DNA from 2 places in the Kyrpidia spormannii genome. Region 1 is predicted to be linked to the other one. Evidence: riboswitches for the same ligand, from Rfam matches in the RefSeq annotation. Region 1 holds a riboswitch; the other holds the start of a gene.
What was found. Region 1 has a riboswitch for S-adenosylmethionine ahead of metX (homoserine O-acetyltransferase MetX). Riboswitches for the same ligand answer to the same signal wherever they lie in the genome.
Positions count from the first base shown of each region.

Region 1 (7,535 bases):
GTGTATACGTACGAAATGCTGGGCCGGGAGGTGGATCGGGCGGCCCACATGCTGACCCGCCTGGGCGTTCGGCGGGGCGATCGGGTGACCATCTACCTGCCGATGATTCCGGAGTTGCCCATTGCCATGTTGGCCTGCGCCAAGATCGGAGCGATTCATTCGGTGGTATTCGGGGGCTTTTCGTCCCAAAGTCTGAAGGACCGTATCATGGACGCCGAGTCCAAGATCTTGATCACGGCGGACGGCGGTTGGCGCCGGGGCCGGGTGGTACCTCTCAAAGCGAATGCCGATGAAGCGGTCAAGGGGACACCCGTGGAAACGGTGTTGGTGGTCAAACGGGTGGGCGAGGCGTCCGGAGCGGCCTTTGCGCCGGATCGTGACAAGGACTGGGCGGAGGAGATGGCCAAATCGCCGACGACTCCGTTCCCGGCCGAGACCATGGGCGCCGAAGACATTCTTTATCTCCTGTACACGTCTGGGACGACGGGGAAACCCAAAGGCATTGTGCACAGCACCGGTGGGTACCTGGTGGGCGCAAACACGTCGATGAGAAGCGTGTTTGACCTCAAGGACGAGGACATCTTTTTCTGCACGGCCGATGTCGGGTGGGTCACGGGACACACCTACGTGGTGTACGGTCCCCTCTCGGCTGGAGCCACGGTGGTGATGTACGAGGGAGCTCCAGATTATCCAGATCGGGATCGCTTTTGGGCGATTGTGGAAAAATACGGCGTCACGATCTTCTACACGGCCCCGACGTCCATCCGGACCTTCATGAAATGGGGTCCAGAGTATCCCAAACGCCGAAACTTGTCCTCTCTCCGTTTGCTCGGGACGGTGGGAGAGCCCATCAACCCCGAAGCTTGGATGTGGTACCACGAATACATCGGGGCCGGGCGTTGCCCCATCGTCGACACCTGGTGGCAGACTGAGACGGGTTGCGCTGTCATCGCTCCCCTGCCGGGGCTGACGGCGACGAAGCCAGGTTCCGCCACATTGCCCTTGCCGGGTTTTGAGGCGGATGTGGTGGACGAAGACGGGAACCCGGTGGAGCCGGGCCGGGGAGGTTATCTGGTACTCAAACGGCCATGGCCCTCCATGCTGCGCACGATCTGGGGAGATGACGAGCGGTTCCGAAACACCTATTTTGGGAAATTCGACGGTATTTACTTGTCCGGGGACGGCGCCCACAAGGACGAAGATGGATATGTCTGGGTTCTCGGTCGAATGGATGATGTGATCAACGTATCCGGGCACCGAATTGGGACCATGGAGGCGGAAAGCGCCCTAGTGGATCATCCCGCAGTGGCCGAGGCGGCGGTGATCGGAAGGGCTCATGAGATCAAGGGGCAGGCCATTACCGCCTTTGTAACGTTGAAAGAAGGGGTAGAATCCGATCCCGCCTTGGTCGATGAGCTGAAACAACATGTCGTCGAAAAGATCGGGGCACTGGCCCGGCCCGAGGAGATCGTGTTCGCACCGGAGTTGCCGAAAACCCGCAGTGGCAAGATCATGCGGCGCCTTCTTCGGGATGTGGCCGAGGGCCGCGTATTGGGGGACACCACAACCTTGGCGGATCCCGGGGTCATGGAAGACTTGAAAGCGCGCTACGCAGAAAAAGAAGAGTAAGATATTCAAGCCACAGTGGGGACACCGCCGCGACCGGTGAGATCGCGGCTGGTCACAGATGACAGAGGGGGTATGATGCTATGGCGAGCGAAGTGAAGATCACGGGGATTTCGGACCCGGGGCCGCTGGGGCTGGCGGCTTTTGCCCTGACCACTTTTGTGCTCAGTTCCATCAATGCCGGGCTATTCCCGGAAGCGGTACTCGGGACGTTTCTCCCCTTGGCGTTGTTTTATGGGGGACTGGCGCAATTGTTGGCCGGCATGTGGGAGTTTCGGACGGGCAACACGTTTGGCGCGACAGCCTTTTCTTCCTACGGGGCTTTTTGGATGTCCCTGGGGACCTTTGTCTACCTACAGTTAAAAGGGGTGCTGGATTTTAAGGTCGACGCAGGTGTCGCATTGGGACTTTTCCTTCTCGCCTGGACGATTTTCACGTTTTATATGTGGATCGGGTCTTTTCGAACCAACAAGGCGCTCATCACCGTGTTTACGCTCTTGTTCCTCACCTTTGTCCTGCTGACCGTCGGCGCTTTCGGTCCTGTGGGGGCAACCCATGTCGGCGGATGGCTGGGGATTCTGACGGCGGTGGTGGCCTGGTACACCTCCGCAGCGGGAGTCATCAACAGCACCTTCGGCCGGACGGTTTTGTCGGTGGGGGCAAAACCTCAGGGGCGGCAGGTTTCCCCGGGTTCCCCTGCGGCCAGCGCCTGACGGGCTGCCGCCCGGCCGCCCATGGGGTAAAGGGGAGATGAATCGACGATCGCCCGGGAGAATCGGGCGGGTCTGGGGACCGGTTTGGCGGGACCCGGGCCCGCCTTTTCAAGCCTATACACAATCCGGGAATCTATGATATACTTTGTGGCGAACTCAATGACGCACTCTCGATGCCCGAACGGGGGTAGAGGCGCGAGGTCCAAGAGTACCGGCGGGGAGGCGAAGGGGCCGACGATCCGCCCGGGAAAGGGGATTTCGCCGAAGCGTCGGCGGCGGCCCTCAAGGCGCCGGCGCTGGGCCCGGATCGAAAAGGTCCGGGACTGTCACAAGGGGTTCCCTTGTGGAGTGCTACTGCGTGGGAGAGAGGTTGCGATTCCGTGTGAGTATGAACAGCGGTAGATCGGGCCTGTCTACGGCTGTTTTTTTGTGTCTGTTCCGCCGCCGGCCGCCGGCGGGGCCGGCGCACGCGGCGAGGAGGAGAGAAATGTGGCGCGAATCGTGATGAAGTTCGGGGGCAGTTCCGTGGCGACGGCGGAGCGCATGGTAAAGGTGGCGCAAAGGGTTGCGAAAACCAGGGCCGAAGGTCATCAGGTGGCGGTGGTGGTCTCGGCGATGGGCGATACCACCGATGATCTCATCGCCCTGGCCAAGCAGGTGAATGAGCGGCCGCCAGCCCGGGAGTTGGACATGCTCCTGAGCACCGGGGAGCAGGTGTCCATCGCCGTGTTGACCATGGCTCTCCAAGGGCTCGGCGTACCGGCGACGTCTTTGACCGGAGGCCAGGCCGGGTTCCGGGTAGAGCAGGTATTCGGGAAGGCTCGGATCTTGGAGGTGAGGCCCGATCGTGTCGACGCCCTGCTTCGCGACGGCCATGTTGCTGTGGTGGCAGGTTTTCAGGGCGTGACCGACGATGGGGAGATCGCCACCTTGGGCCGGGGCGGCTCGGACACCACCGCCGTGGCCCTGGCGGCCGCTTTGAAGGCGGATGTCTGTGAGATCTACACGGACGTGGACGGCGTGTACACGACAGATCCCCGTATTGTCAAGGAAGCCGCCAAGATCCCGGAAATCTCCTATGACGAGATGCTGGAGTTGGCGAACCTCGGCGCGGTGGTGCTGCACCCCCGGGCAGTGGAATATGCCAAATTGTATCGGGTGCCTTTGGTGGTGCGCTCCAGTTTTCATGACGGACCCGGGACATGGGTGAAGGAGGATGCGAACGTGGAACAAGGACAGGTGGTCCGGGGCATTGCTCATGATCTCAACGTCGCCAAGGTGTCGCTGGTGGGGGTCCCCAATCGGCGGGATAGTCTAGGTAGAGTTTTTCACGCCCTGGCGGAGGAAAACGTGAACGTGGACATTATCGTTCAGAGCATCGTGCATAATGATGTCCATGATATTTCTTTTACTGTCTGTCGGGACGACCTTCCTGTGACCCTTCGGGTATTGGAAGATCTGCGGGTGGAGCTGGGAGCTGGAGAGATTGTGGCGGAAGAAGAATTGGCAAAGATCTCCATCGTCGGCGCAGGCATGATTAGCAACCCCGGCGTGGCGGCCCGGATGTTCGACGCGCTGATTGAAGCGGGGCTGTCCATCCGGATGGTCAGCACCTCGGAGATCAAAGTGTCTTGTGTCGTCGACGCCAGGGATGTCAAACGAGCGGTACAAGTGTTGCACCAGGCCTTCGAATTGTCCGCCTCAGCTGAAGAGAAGGTCAATCCGGTCAAAGCATAAGTCGATGCGGCCCTCGTTAGCGAGGGCCGCTCCAGGTGATTTGCTCCACGCGCTCGATGGTCAAAAACCCCTGAAAGGACAGGTGGTCTAAGGTGTTCAGATAGCGCCGGATCACCGATTCCTCATCCACGAATTCAACAATGAGCGGCAAAGCCGATTCGGTTTCAAAATAACGCCAGCTCCTCTGCACGCCGCTACGGCCGAATCCTTCCAAGGCACGGTATAGCGTCGCGCCTGCCAGGCCTGTGGAACGGGCCAACTCCATCAATACCCGGGCCGTCGGACGACCGTGAATCCGGTCGCGTTCCGTGCAGTAGATCCGAAGCCGGAGGCGGGATTCGGCATCCCACATGGCGGGTCCCTCCAGCTGCCCCGCGGGGCGCAGATGTCGATGGTAATGTATGTCGGCCAAGGCTGGACATTGACGGCTGGCGCCCAGGGCTGTCAGCGGATCGCTTGGTTACGGGAGATTTTCTCCGGTGCTTCTCCGCCAGGTTGACAGGCGATTTTGACCCGTGGTACACTCAACCTCAAAGCTTACAAACAACAATTGAATCGTTCGGAGAACTCTTATCGAGAGTGGTGGAGGGACTGGCCCGATGAAACCCGGCAACCACCGCCAGAAGGCGGAGAGGTGCCAATTCCTGCAGGACCTGGGTGGATCCTGAGAGATAAGAGGTGGACACTGCCCTTGCAAGCCCCCTCTTCTCGCAGAGGGGGCTTTTCAGTTGTGGCGTGTCAGGAAGGGAGTGAGGGCGATGGGTCATGCCTTCGGGGTCAAAGGTGTGGTAAAAGTCGGACCCGTAACCCTGGACAGCGGGCGGGTCCTGGACGAGGTGGACATCGCCTACGAAGCTTATGGAGACCCGGAGAACGCCCGGGATCGAACGATCCTGGTGTGTCACGCTCTGACCGGAGACGCGCACGCCGGGAATTTGGACGGGCAGCCCGGATGGTGGGACGGGCTGATCGGTCCGGGACGAGTCCTGGACACGAATCGTTTTTATATCGTCTGTTCGAATGTGCTCGGGGGGTGTGCGGGGTCGACGGGGCCGGCGTCCCCGGGTCCGGATGGGCGCCCGTGGGGGCTGCGATTCCCTCCCATTACCATCCGGGACATGGTGGAAGCCCAGAGGTTGTGGCTGGAGAAGCTTGGCATCACTCATCTCTACGCGGTGATCGGGGGTTCCATGGGCGGGATGCAGGCCTTGGAATGGGCGGTGACCTACCCCGACCGGGTTGAGCGGTGTATTCCCATCGCCACCAGTGCTCGACTGTCTGCCATGGCGATTGCGTACAACGACGTCATGCGCTTGGCGATCATGAATGACCCGGCGTGGAACGGCGGGGATTACTATAATGGGGAAAAACCTGCGGCGGGTTTGGCCCTCGCCCGGATGGTGGGCATGATCACCTATCGCGGGCCCCAGTTGTATAACGCCCGGTTTGGCCGGAGCGTGGTAGGGCGGGAAGAAGAGGACGGACCGGTGGATTTTGAGGCGAGATTTCAAGTGGAAAGTTATCTTCGATACCAAGGTGAAAAACTGGTGCGGCGGTTTGACGCCAATTCGTACCTGTACTTGATCAAGGCTATGGACTTACATGATATCGGCCGGGGCCGGGGCGGGGTGGCCGCCGCCTATGCCCGGACGGAGGCGGAATTTCTCTGCATCGGGATCGATTCGGATATGTTGTATCCCGCTGCGGAACAGATCGAAATCGCCGAAGGACTTGCGGCGACCGGTAAAAGGGTGGAGTATCGCGAGATTCGCTCGGTGTACGGTCACGACGCATTTTTAGTGGAATTTCAACAGATGTCTGCGGCCCTCAGCGAGTTCCTGAACCCGGCGGCACGATCGGTATATGCCCCGGAGGGGTGACCCAGGTGCACGTCCCGACCGGGCGCCTCCGTCCCCATCCGGGGGCTTCCGTTTCTGTACAACGTCTCGTGCTGGGGTGTTGTATCTGCAACACAATATGAAATACGTGAATTCCCTGACCTGTATCCACACATGATCTCCTCCTGTTCGCCTTCGTGGACGGCCTCGTTTCCTTGACATGCCCACCGGGAAACTTTAAAATTTCTTTGTACGTTGAGCCGCGGCGACGACGTTTCGGGCATGCTATCGATATGGGTTCGGGGTGAGCGGGCAATCACCTAGGATTGCCTTCCTTTTATGCTGTTTTGAGGCCAACAGAAGGAGGAACGATTTGCGGTGTCACAGGACAAGAGGGAGTTTATTTTTCGGAGGCTACATACCTTGGCGGGTGTGGTGCCGGTGGGTCTCTTCCTGATTGAGCATTTGTTCACAAATGCCAGCGCCATTAACGGCCCCCAGGCGTTTAACGACGCTGTCGCCTTTATTCAGAATCTCCCGTTTCTGACGTTGATTGAGTTTGTCTTCATTTTTATCCCCCTCTTGTACCACGGGGTGTACGGATTGTATGTGGCCTTTACCTCCGGGTACAACGTGGGACGCTACGGCTGGTTTCGGAATTGGATGTTCGTCCTCCAGCGCGTAACCGGAGTGATCACCTTCATTTTTATTGTTTTCCACCTCTGGACAACGCGGTTCAGCGGGAATGCCCCCAGCTTTGACCTCGTCCATCGCATTGTCGCCAATCCAGTGGCCTTCTGGTTCATGGTGATCGGTGTGGTCGCCGCGGTATTTCACCTCAGTAATGGCTTGTGGTCGTTTTGCATTCACTGGGGCATCACGGTGGGGCCGCGTTCCCAACGGGTTTTCGCTTACGTGTTCGGAGTCTTTTTCCTCGTTTTGAGCTATGTCGGCATCAGCGCACTAGTCGCATTCACCCACGGGGCGGCGTGAGGAGGAATCGGGCATGGGTCAGCAGAAAGTGATCGTCGTCGGCGGCGGCTTGGCCGGTCTTATGACCACGATTAAAGTGGCGGAAGCGGGCGTGCCGGTGGACTTGTTTTCCCTGGTCCCCGTCAAGCGTTCCCATTCGGTGTGCGCCCAGGGAGGCATCAACGGGGCGGTGAACACCAAAGGCGAGGGCGACTCCCCCTGGGAACATTTTGACGACACGGTTTATGGAGGCGATTTTCTCGCCAATCAGCCTCCGGTCTTGAAGATGTGCGAGGCGGCCCCCGGGATTATTTACCTCATGGACCGGATGGGGGTCATGTTCAATCGAACACCGGAAGGGTTGCTCGACTTCCGGCGGTTTGGCGGAACGAAACATCACCGCACGGCTTTTGCGGGAGCCACCACGGGCCAGCAACTGCTTTACGCTTTGGACGAACAGGTGCGGCGCTTCGAAGCGGCGGGCTTGGTGCAGAAGTATGAGGGCTGGGAATTTCTCCAGGCGGTCATCGACGATGAGGGCGTATGTCGGGGGATCATAGCCCAGGATTTGCGCTCCATGGAGATCCACGCTTTTCGCAGCGACGCCGTGGTGATGGCGACCGGGGGGCTTGGGCTGATCTTCGGCAAG
Region 1 is NZ_CP024955.1:932,170-939,704, forward strand. It holds gene acs (acetate--CoA ligase) at 1-1,629, shown strand, start outside; gene CVV65_RS04605 (acetate uptake transporter) at 1,710-2,339, shown strand; lysine riboswitch at 2,520-2,701, shown strand; gene CVV65_RS04610 (aspartate kinase) at 2,829-4,076, shown strand; gene CVV65_RS04615 (DUF190 domain-containing protein) at 4,093-4,428, opposite strand; SAM riboswitch class I at 4,644-4,754, shown strand; gene metX (homoserine O-acetyltransferase MetX) at 4,805-5,956, shown strand; gene CVV65_RS04625 (succinate dehydrogenase cytochrome b558 subunit) at 6,293-6,907, shown strand; gene sdhA (succinate dehydrogenase flavoprotein subunit) at 6,921-7,535, shown strand, end outside.

Region 2 (7,535 bases), 370 kb from region 1:
GACAAAAGCGGCGGGGAAACTCCCGCCCGCTGGGATCTATTCATTACGCTGCCAAAACCTTCAGCATTTCTGCCACCAAAGCCGTCCGCAACGGAACCTGGTCGATCCGAGCCGTTTCGGGCGTCTCTTCATTGTACAAAGGCTTTGTAGCGACGGTGCACTCCCCGTATCCCACGTGATCCCCGGCGTGCAACTCGACGATGACAAAGTCCCGGTCGACCTGAGTCCCAAAGTTGGTTTATTCCCTGGCCCACCACCACTGACATCAATGGCCCTCCGCGGAAGCCCTTGGCCCTATATTTCCGCGCCAAAATTTTTTCTCCCCGTTTCATGAGCACCGGGGTCTGTGATAGGATGGACATGACACGAGCGATGAACAGCCGATCGACCATGCCCTCTTCGGCTTCGCGCAGATGCTCCGGAACCCATGATCCGGCGGTTCACTGAATCTCCGCGCACGGCTGTGCCGAAGCTCTCCGGAGACACAACAACGCGGAATTCTTCCGGATCGAGGGAGTGACGAAGAGTTGGACACCCGTAAACAGCTTCGCCAGATCCTGAGCGTGACCGTCGCTTTTGCCGCCATGGGGATGAGCCAAGCGTTCGCTTATTCCTATACCCATCCGGCGATCACCAATGGGGAGCCCTTGGCCGCTGAGAACCCCGGCGTCCCGATTACCGTCGGGGGCGAGGTCGGCTCTTTGACACCAAAGATCACACACCACATTCGCTTGATCGATGTAAGTCCCGATCAATTCACGGTGGACGCGGTCCGCCGGAATCCCATCGGCACCGTATTTTACCACATCCACGATGAGAATCGTCCATTTCTCCTGTTTATCAACGGGATTTATGAAGATGCGTCGGTATTTACAGACGTATACCGTGAAGCCTATGCGGCGGGTTATAACGTGGCCACGGTGAAGTTGGACCCTGATGCGGATTTTATTGCCAATGGCCATCTGTTGGCGGGCCAACTCAGCGTTCTTCGCCAGCAAGTCCCGGGCATCGATGGCCGCTTGGTCCTCATCGGCCACAGCATGGGGGGCCTTGATGCGTACGTGGCCCTGGGCGACTACCGGCCGCTGGACGCCGCGGCTCTGATCAGCCTCGGCACCCCCTGGGGCGGGAGCCCTCTGGCAAACCTTTTGAACCGCGTGGTCCAGTTGCCCCCGGATTCGCCGATTCCCGCAACGTTATTCGGCGCGGCGGCGGACCGCAGCCTTACTCCGGCCAAGGTGCGGCAGGAAGTGACCGCTTTACATAGCGAGAACCCCACCCTTCGCGCTCTCCGGGTGGTGTCTGTGGTAGGGAGCATCCCGTCAGCCGATACGATCAGCAGCCCTTTTCTCCGGGCGGGCTATGCCGCCCTGTCGGCTTTGGGATATCCCGCCAATGACGGCGCCGTGCCCGCCCCGGCCCAACAATATCCCTTCGGCGGGACCACCATTCAGGTCAGCGCCGACCACAACGGCTACGTCCGCTGGAACCGCCTCCAACCGATTCTGGTAGATATCCTGCACCTGCCCGCTCCGGCAGGACCTTCTGAAACGAATCAGCCGCCCGGCACCCTGACGACCATCGCCGCCCGGGAAGCCTCCCGGCCGAACGCGTCACCCCTGCGGCCTGCGGCCGATCCTTTGCAGGACTTGTTGAACCGCCTGGCGATTTTTGAATATGACAACTCCGCCCTGCGGCGCTGAACGCTCTCGACAAAAAGATCGTTCCATGATATGGTGTACTCAACAATCGAATCGGTGAACTCTTATCCAGAGTGGCGGAGGGACTGGCCCGATGAAGCCCGGCAACCACCGGAATGTCCGGAGAGGTGCCAATTCCTGCAGGCCGCGTGAGCGACCTGAGAGATGAGAGGAGTGCCGGAGGATCGGCTTTTGTTGACAACCCACTCCCCTCAGGAGTGGGTTTTGCCATTCTGGAACGGGTTTCCACCGGAATTGCAGGAGGGTTAGGCATGCGCATTGACACGCGATGTTCCCAGGCGGGAACCCGCCGAGATCCCATCACCGGAGCGATTTCTTTACCCATCCACCACGCCACCACGTACGCTCATCCCGGCCTCGGTTCTTCGACCGGTTTCGACTATACCCGAACCTCGAATCCGACCCGCCTGGCCTTGGAGGAAACGATCGCCGCCTTGCACGGGGGATGCCGGGGGTTTGCCTTCGCTTCCGGCATGGCGGCCATCGACGCCATCGGCCGCCTGTTTCGCCCAGGAGATCATCTCGTGCTCTCGGACGATCTATACGGCGGCACCTACCGTTTATTCGAACGGCTCTTTCGCCCACTGGGTCTGGAAACCACCTATGTAAACACCTCCGACCTGCGGGCCGTGGCCAAGCAAATCCGCCCCCATACCCGGGCGCTGTTCGTGGAAACGCCGACCAATCCCACCCTCAAAATCGCCGACCTTCGGGGATTGGCACGGCTTGCCCACGAACGCGGAGCCTGGCTCATTGTCGACAACACCTTTATGACTCCGTACCTGCAACGGCCCCTGGAACTGGGGGCGGACATCGTGGTCGAGTCGGCCACCAAGTATCTCGGCGGACACAACGATGTCTTGGCCGGCACAGTAGTCGTAAAGTCAGAGGCGTTGGCGGATTCCCTGGCTTTTATTCAAAATTCCATTGGCGCGGTGTTAGGTCCTCAGGACGCTTGGCTGCTGTTGCGGGGGGTAAAAACTCTCCACGTGCGCATGGACCGGCATGAAAGCAATGCCCGAGCCCTGGCCGAGTGGCTGAAGGCACATCCCCGGGTATCCCGGGTGTATTACCCCGGACTCCCGGACCATCCCGGCCACGCCGTGCATCGGGCACAGGCCAGCGGGTGGGGTGGGATGATTGCCTTTGAAGTGGCGAACAACAGGTGGGTGCCCCCGATCCTCGCGCACCTGCGGGTGATCACCTTTGCAGAAAGCCTCGGCGGCACCGAATCGCTGATCACCTACCCGGCGGTCCAGACCCATGCCGACGTTCCCCCAGATGTACGACAGCGCCTCGGCGTCACGGACTCTCTTCTGAGGCTGTCTGTAGGCCTTGAACACATTGATGACCTGATCCAGGATTTGGACCAGGCCCTCGCGCTTGCGGCCAGCGCCCAGGTGGAGGAAAGTGCGCGCAAGGTGACGTGCTAACGCTGGTCCTCCTTGGAAGAAGGCGCCCATAGGGGGCATGCCGACACTCTTCCCGCGCGGAAGCGGCCTAGGGGCCGCCCCTTCCAAGGACCTATTCGGGCGAGTCGACGCCGATCCACCGCTCTCTTCGTTCCGCCAGGCCGGCCGCAACAACGACGCAAACCATCCCGATCCCCGCCCAAACCAACCGATTCGCCAAAAGTGAAGTATTTTGCGGCAGATACGGCGTGAACAAACTCACGCTTCCTAGGCCGGGCCCTTGAAGGCTTTGCCACAGCCAGAAACCGAAACCAGCCAGAAGCCCAATGTGCACCCGCTTGGCGGCCACCATCACCGCGATAGTGATCCCAATGGCCGCCAGATACCCCGGCACAGCCACGGCCAGCAGATCAATCTCCGACACCGGCGCCCCCGGCCCGACTCCCGCCCAAGGAATGGATACGTATGTAATCATCCCCTGGAATTTCCAAAGGTACACAAGGGTCCACATGGGATGAAACACGAGGACCACTCCGAGGGCCCAAACCCCCTTCCTCACTACCATCCCCGCCAAAGAGGCCGGATAGGCGGCGAACAATTCCATTTGGCTGCCGGACAGTTCCCGTTGGAACAATGTCCCACTTGCCATGATCGCCAGGAGCACGGATCCCATTTCATTATAGTAGAATACGTTCCTCGGCCTGTCCGCCACGATCAAGGACAGAAGCACCAACATCACATACCCCGCGATCGCCGCCGCCATGGCCGATCGCAGGGACCGCCATTCCCGCAGCCACAGAGTCATGGCGTTCCCCTCCAGGCTTCCTGCCATTGCTGCACGGAAATCGCAGGCAGATTCGCGTTAGGAGCAGTCGCCCCCCGGAACACCCGGTCATAGAACCCCTTCAACACTTGGCGCACCTTCTCGCTCTGCCCGGCAGCCAGGGCCTGATCGATGGGCTGCCGCACGACATCGTTCAACCCCCCCACAGCGGCAAGCGACTTCCCCGAGGGCAACCCAACCCCCTCTCGTAAAACGACGTACACCAACGCCCGGCCAATGTCCCGGGTCACGGAATCCCGCCCGGGCCCTTCCCCCGCCGGATCGCTCCAGAATCCATGCTGGACGTCCGGAATTCCGTATAGCCAGGCCGACACCACCTCCGCCAACCGGTATTCGTCAAGGTTGTGATAATGGGTTTCTCCGGTAAGAAAACTGTCCCCGCTCAGCACTGCGGGCCACAGAGGAAGATCCCCCACCGCGCCCAAAGGTGGGACCGGAAGATAGACCACCCTGCGCACCCGGTCTGTCGGCGGGTTCAGCCAGGGCTGCACGTAGCTTCTCGCCCGGTCCAGCTCCGCCGCAAAGCGCCGCGCCTCCACGCTGTTCGAAGGGCTACAGATGACTGATGTCCCGCCTTGGGCCGCCTCAACCTGAATAATCGTGCCACCAAACAATGACACACCGTCCAGGTGGCCGCCCGAAAAAACCATCTCTCCTCCGGGCCCTGGGTGCCCAGCTACGTTGGCGAATACCGGCGCCTCAAAGCCCCGAAGCACCACCCGGAAGTCTGCGGGCTGCAACTCCAGATCGTTGGGGGAACCGAGTTGGATATAGCTCGGTTCCCGGATTTTCAGCGTCTCCTTCCCCGGGAGCGGATACCACCCTTGGGTGTAAGGCAGATAGACGTCGTTCCCCCGTACGAACGCCGCAAACCGCTCCCCTGGCGAGGTGAGCCAATCATAGACTTTGCCGCTGTAGCGCACCCGCACCGTCACCGGCCCCGGTCCCTGGCCGAAGGCGGCACGCGGCAGGCTGAAATGATCAACATCCCGGCTCACGGCGACCTCTTGGCCGTCAACCGTCACGCGGTCGATCTGAAATAAACGATTGAGGGTGAAGGTCACGGTTTGTCCTGGCCCCAGGTTCTGTGGCCGAAGGGTCAGGTCGGCGACAACAGTCAACCGGTCATCCACTGCCCGATCCACCGATATCAAGTAGGACTGCACGGGAAAGGAAGTGTGAACTGCTGTTGCCCCCTGCTCCTGCGGGGTCCACTGTTGGATCGTCCCTCGAGTGTCGTATCGGTCTTTCCACCACAAGCCATAAGGCACGTAGGCCACCCCCGACACCCCAAACAACACCGCAGCCGCCGCCAGCCCCATTTTCCGCCGGGTGGAGGGCCAGCGGTGGGCCAGCCGCACCATCGCGGAAACCACCAACCAGAGCGCGAACACCGCCACAAACACCCGGGACAGGGCGATTTCCCGGGAAATCAGTGGATATCCCCAGGCCTCGTAACCGACGATGTAGTCGTTGCCAAACCACTGGTTGAGATGAAAGGTCTTGAGAAAATACCAATCTTTTGTCCCGATAACGATTTTCTCCAAGAAAAATGTCCCGAAGACCCAGGCGCAAAATCCGATCAAGTAAACCAGCCGCCCCGGGATAGCCACTGCCAGGAACATGGCCAGGGCCAAGGTCACCATGTACGACCACTCGTCCTGGATTGCGAAAAAACCGAGGTGACGCGACACAATGTCCCAGGGCAACTCCCGCACCCGGCCGAAATAGGCGAACACCACGACAACCAAGGCAGTGAACAAGCTCAGATACAAGAAACCCGCCAGGTATTTGGCCCCGATCAGTCCGGCCCGGGAAACGGGCAAAGCCCCGAGCCACTCATAACTCGGCCGCATCACGTCCCGCCGCATGAGCCAGATGCCGAGCCACATCGCCAGCCCCAGACTAAGGGTTTGCCATATTTCGTGAAACCCGTACACCGCCCGGTAAATATCCTCGGAAGAGGGAGGGCCCAACCGGGACAGGATGAAGGCAAACCAGAGACCGTAGCCCAGGGCGATCGAGAGTAGAACCGGGTTTGTCCACAACAGCCGGCTCTCGATTCTCCACGTCGTCAGCCAGGACTTCACCGGCGATCCCCTCCCCTGCGGCTGAGAAGAGCCAAGTACCCGTCTTCCAAGGTGGGCTCCACCGTCCTCGCTCCAGAGAGCGGAGGCTCGTCGGCAATCACCCGGCACACCACCTCGCTGCCCTCCTGGCGGGTGGAGATCAGCTGCCACCGGGCCAACTCCGGCAGCCGCTCTTCCCCCACCCGGACCTCCCAGACCTTCCCCTCGGCAAAAGCCTGTAGGTCCCCAAGACTGCCGGCCAACACCAACCTCCCCTGATCGAGCACGCCCACCCGGCGGCAGGAACTTTCGATGTCGCCGACAATGTGGGTGGACAGGATCACCGTCTTGTGCAGCGCCAAGGTGGCCAGCAGATTCCGGAACCGCACCCGCTCTTCGGGATCCAGCCCCGCCGTGGGTTCGTCCACAATCAACACTTGGGGATCGCCGAGGAGAGCCTGGGCAATGCCCAGCCTCTGGCGCATCCCGCCGGAGTAGGTCTTCACTTTGTCCGACACCCGATCGGCGAGGTGAACCTGCTCCACAACTTCCATCACCTGTTCCCGGCGCTTGCGGGCATCTGTCCACCCTTTCAGGACCGCGACGTAATCCAGGAATTCCCAGGCGGTCATTTGCGGGTAGATCTGAAAAAACTGAGGAAGATAGCCGATTCGTTTCCGGATTTCGTCCGGATTTTGCCGTAGTGAAATCCCGTCGATCCGCACTTCTCCGGACGTGGGCCGAAGCAGGGTCGCCAGGATGCGCATCAGCGTGGTCTTGCCGGCACCGTTTGGGCCGAGCAACCCGAACATGCCGGTCTCCACGGTTAACTCCAAATCCCGGAGCGCCCAGTGGCGTCGGTAGCGTTTGCACAGCCCTCGAATCTCGATCACGGGGATCTCCTCCATCTGTCGTTTGGCGGGCCCGCCAACCCTATGACGAAGCCGGGGGACAGATGGTTATCGCGCCCTCATGAAACGGATGATCGCCCACGACGGGCACCGAAGGCGACTGGCGTTAAAAAAGCCCCCGACGACGCTCGTCGAGGGCCCGGGCAGAGTGGGCCGGCGTATCTCAGCCTCACTCGCTCACCTTTACAGTCTTTCGCCGCACCTTCCGGCCTCACATGGAGGCCCGCCTTTTCTGCCGTGCGGCCACATTCACAGGGATCTCTCCTTTGTGATCAGTTTTCGCTCCCGCGGTCGGTCAAAATCCGGTGATGTGGTATCAACAGTTGCCGGAATGTCTGATCAAATCTATCCAACAAACCGCTGTCGGCCTGACCTGTGTCTCCTTCCATCCGGAAGGGAGCCGCCCCCGGGGTGGGCGCGCTTCTCGGCATGTGCTTCCTCCCGCGTCCGGCAAGCCAGGATCGGCAAGCCGGTCCCCAAGGAAAGAAGCTCAGAGCCATCCCGTACCACACGGGCACTCGCGAAAGGCAGGGGCGTGAGCCCCTGTCCCGTCCAGGCGGTTAGCCTCCCGCGAGACC
Region 2 is NZ_CP024955.1:561,343-568,877, reverse strand. It holds gene CVV65_RS02870 (lipase family alpha/beta hydrolase) at 528-1,703, shown strand; SAM riboswitch class I at 1,763-1,872, shown strand; gene CVV65_RS02865 (trans-sulfuration enzyme family protein) at 1,973-3,154, shown strand; gene CVV65_RS02860 (hypothetical protein) at 3,246-3,938, opposite strand; gene CVV65_RS02855 (hypothetical protein) at 3,935-6,067, opposite strand; gene CVV65_RS02850 (ABC transporter ATP-binding protein) at 6,064-6,939, opposite strand.
Region 2: linked by a shared signal. The riboswitch ahead of CVV65_RS02865 (trans-sulfuration enzyme family protein) and the one ahead of metX (homoserine O-acetyltransferase MetX) in region 1 are both predicted to bind S-adenosylmethionine.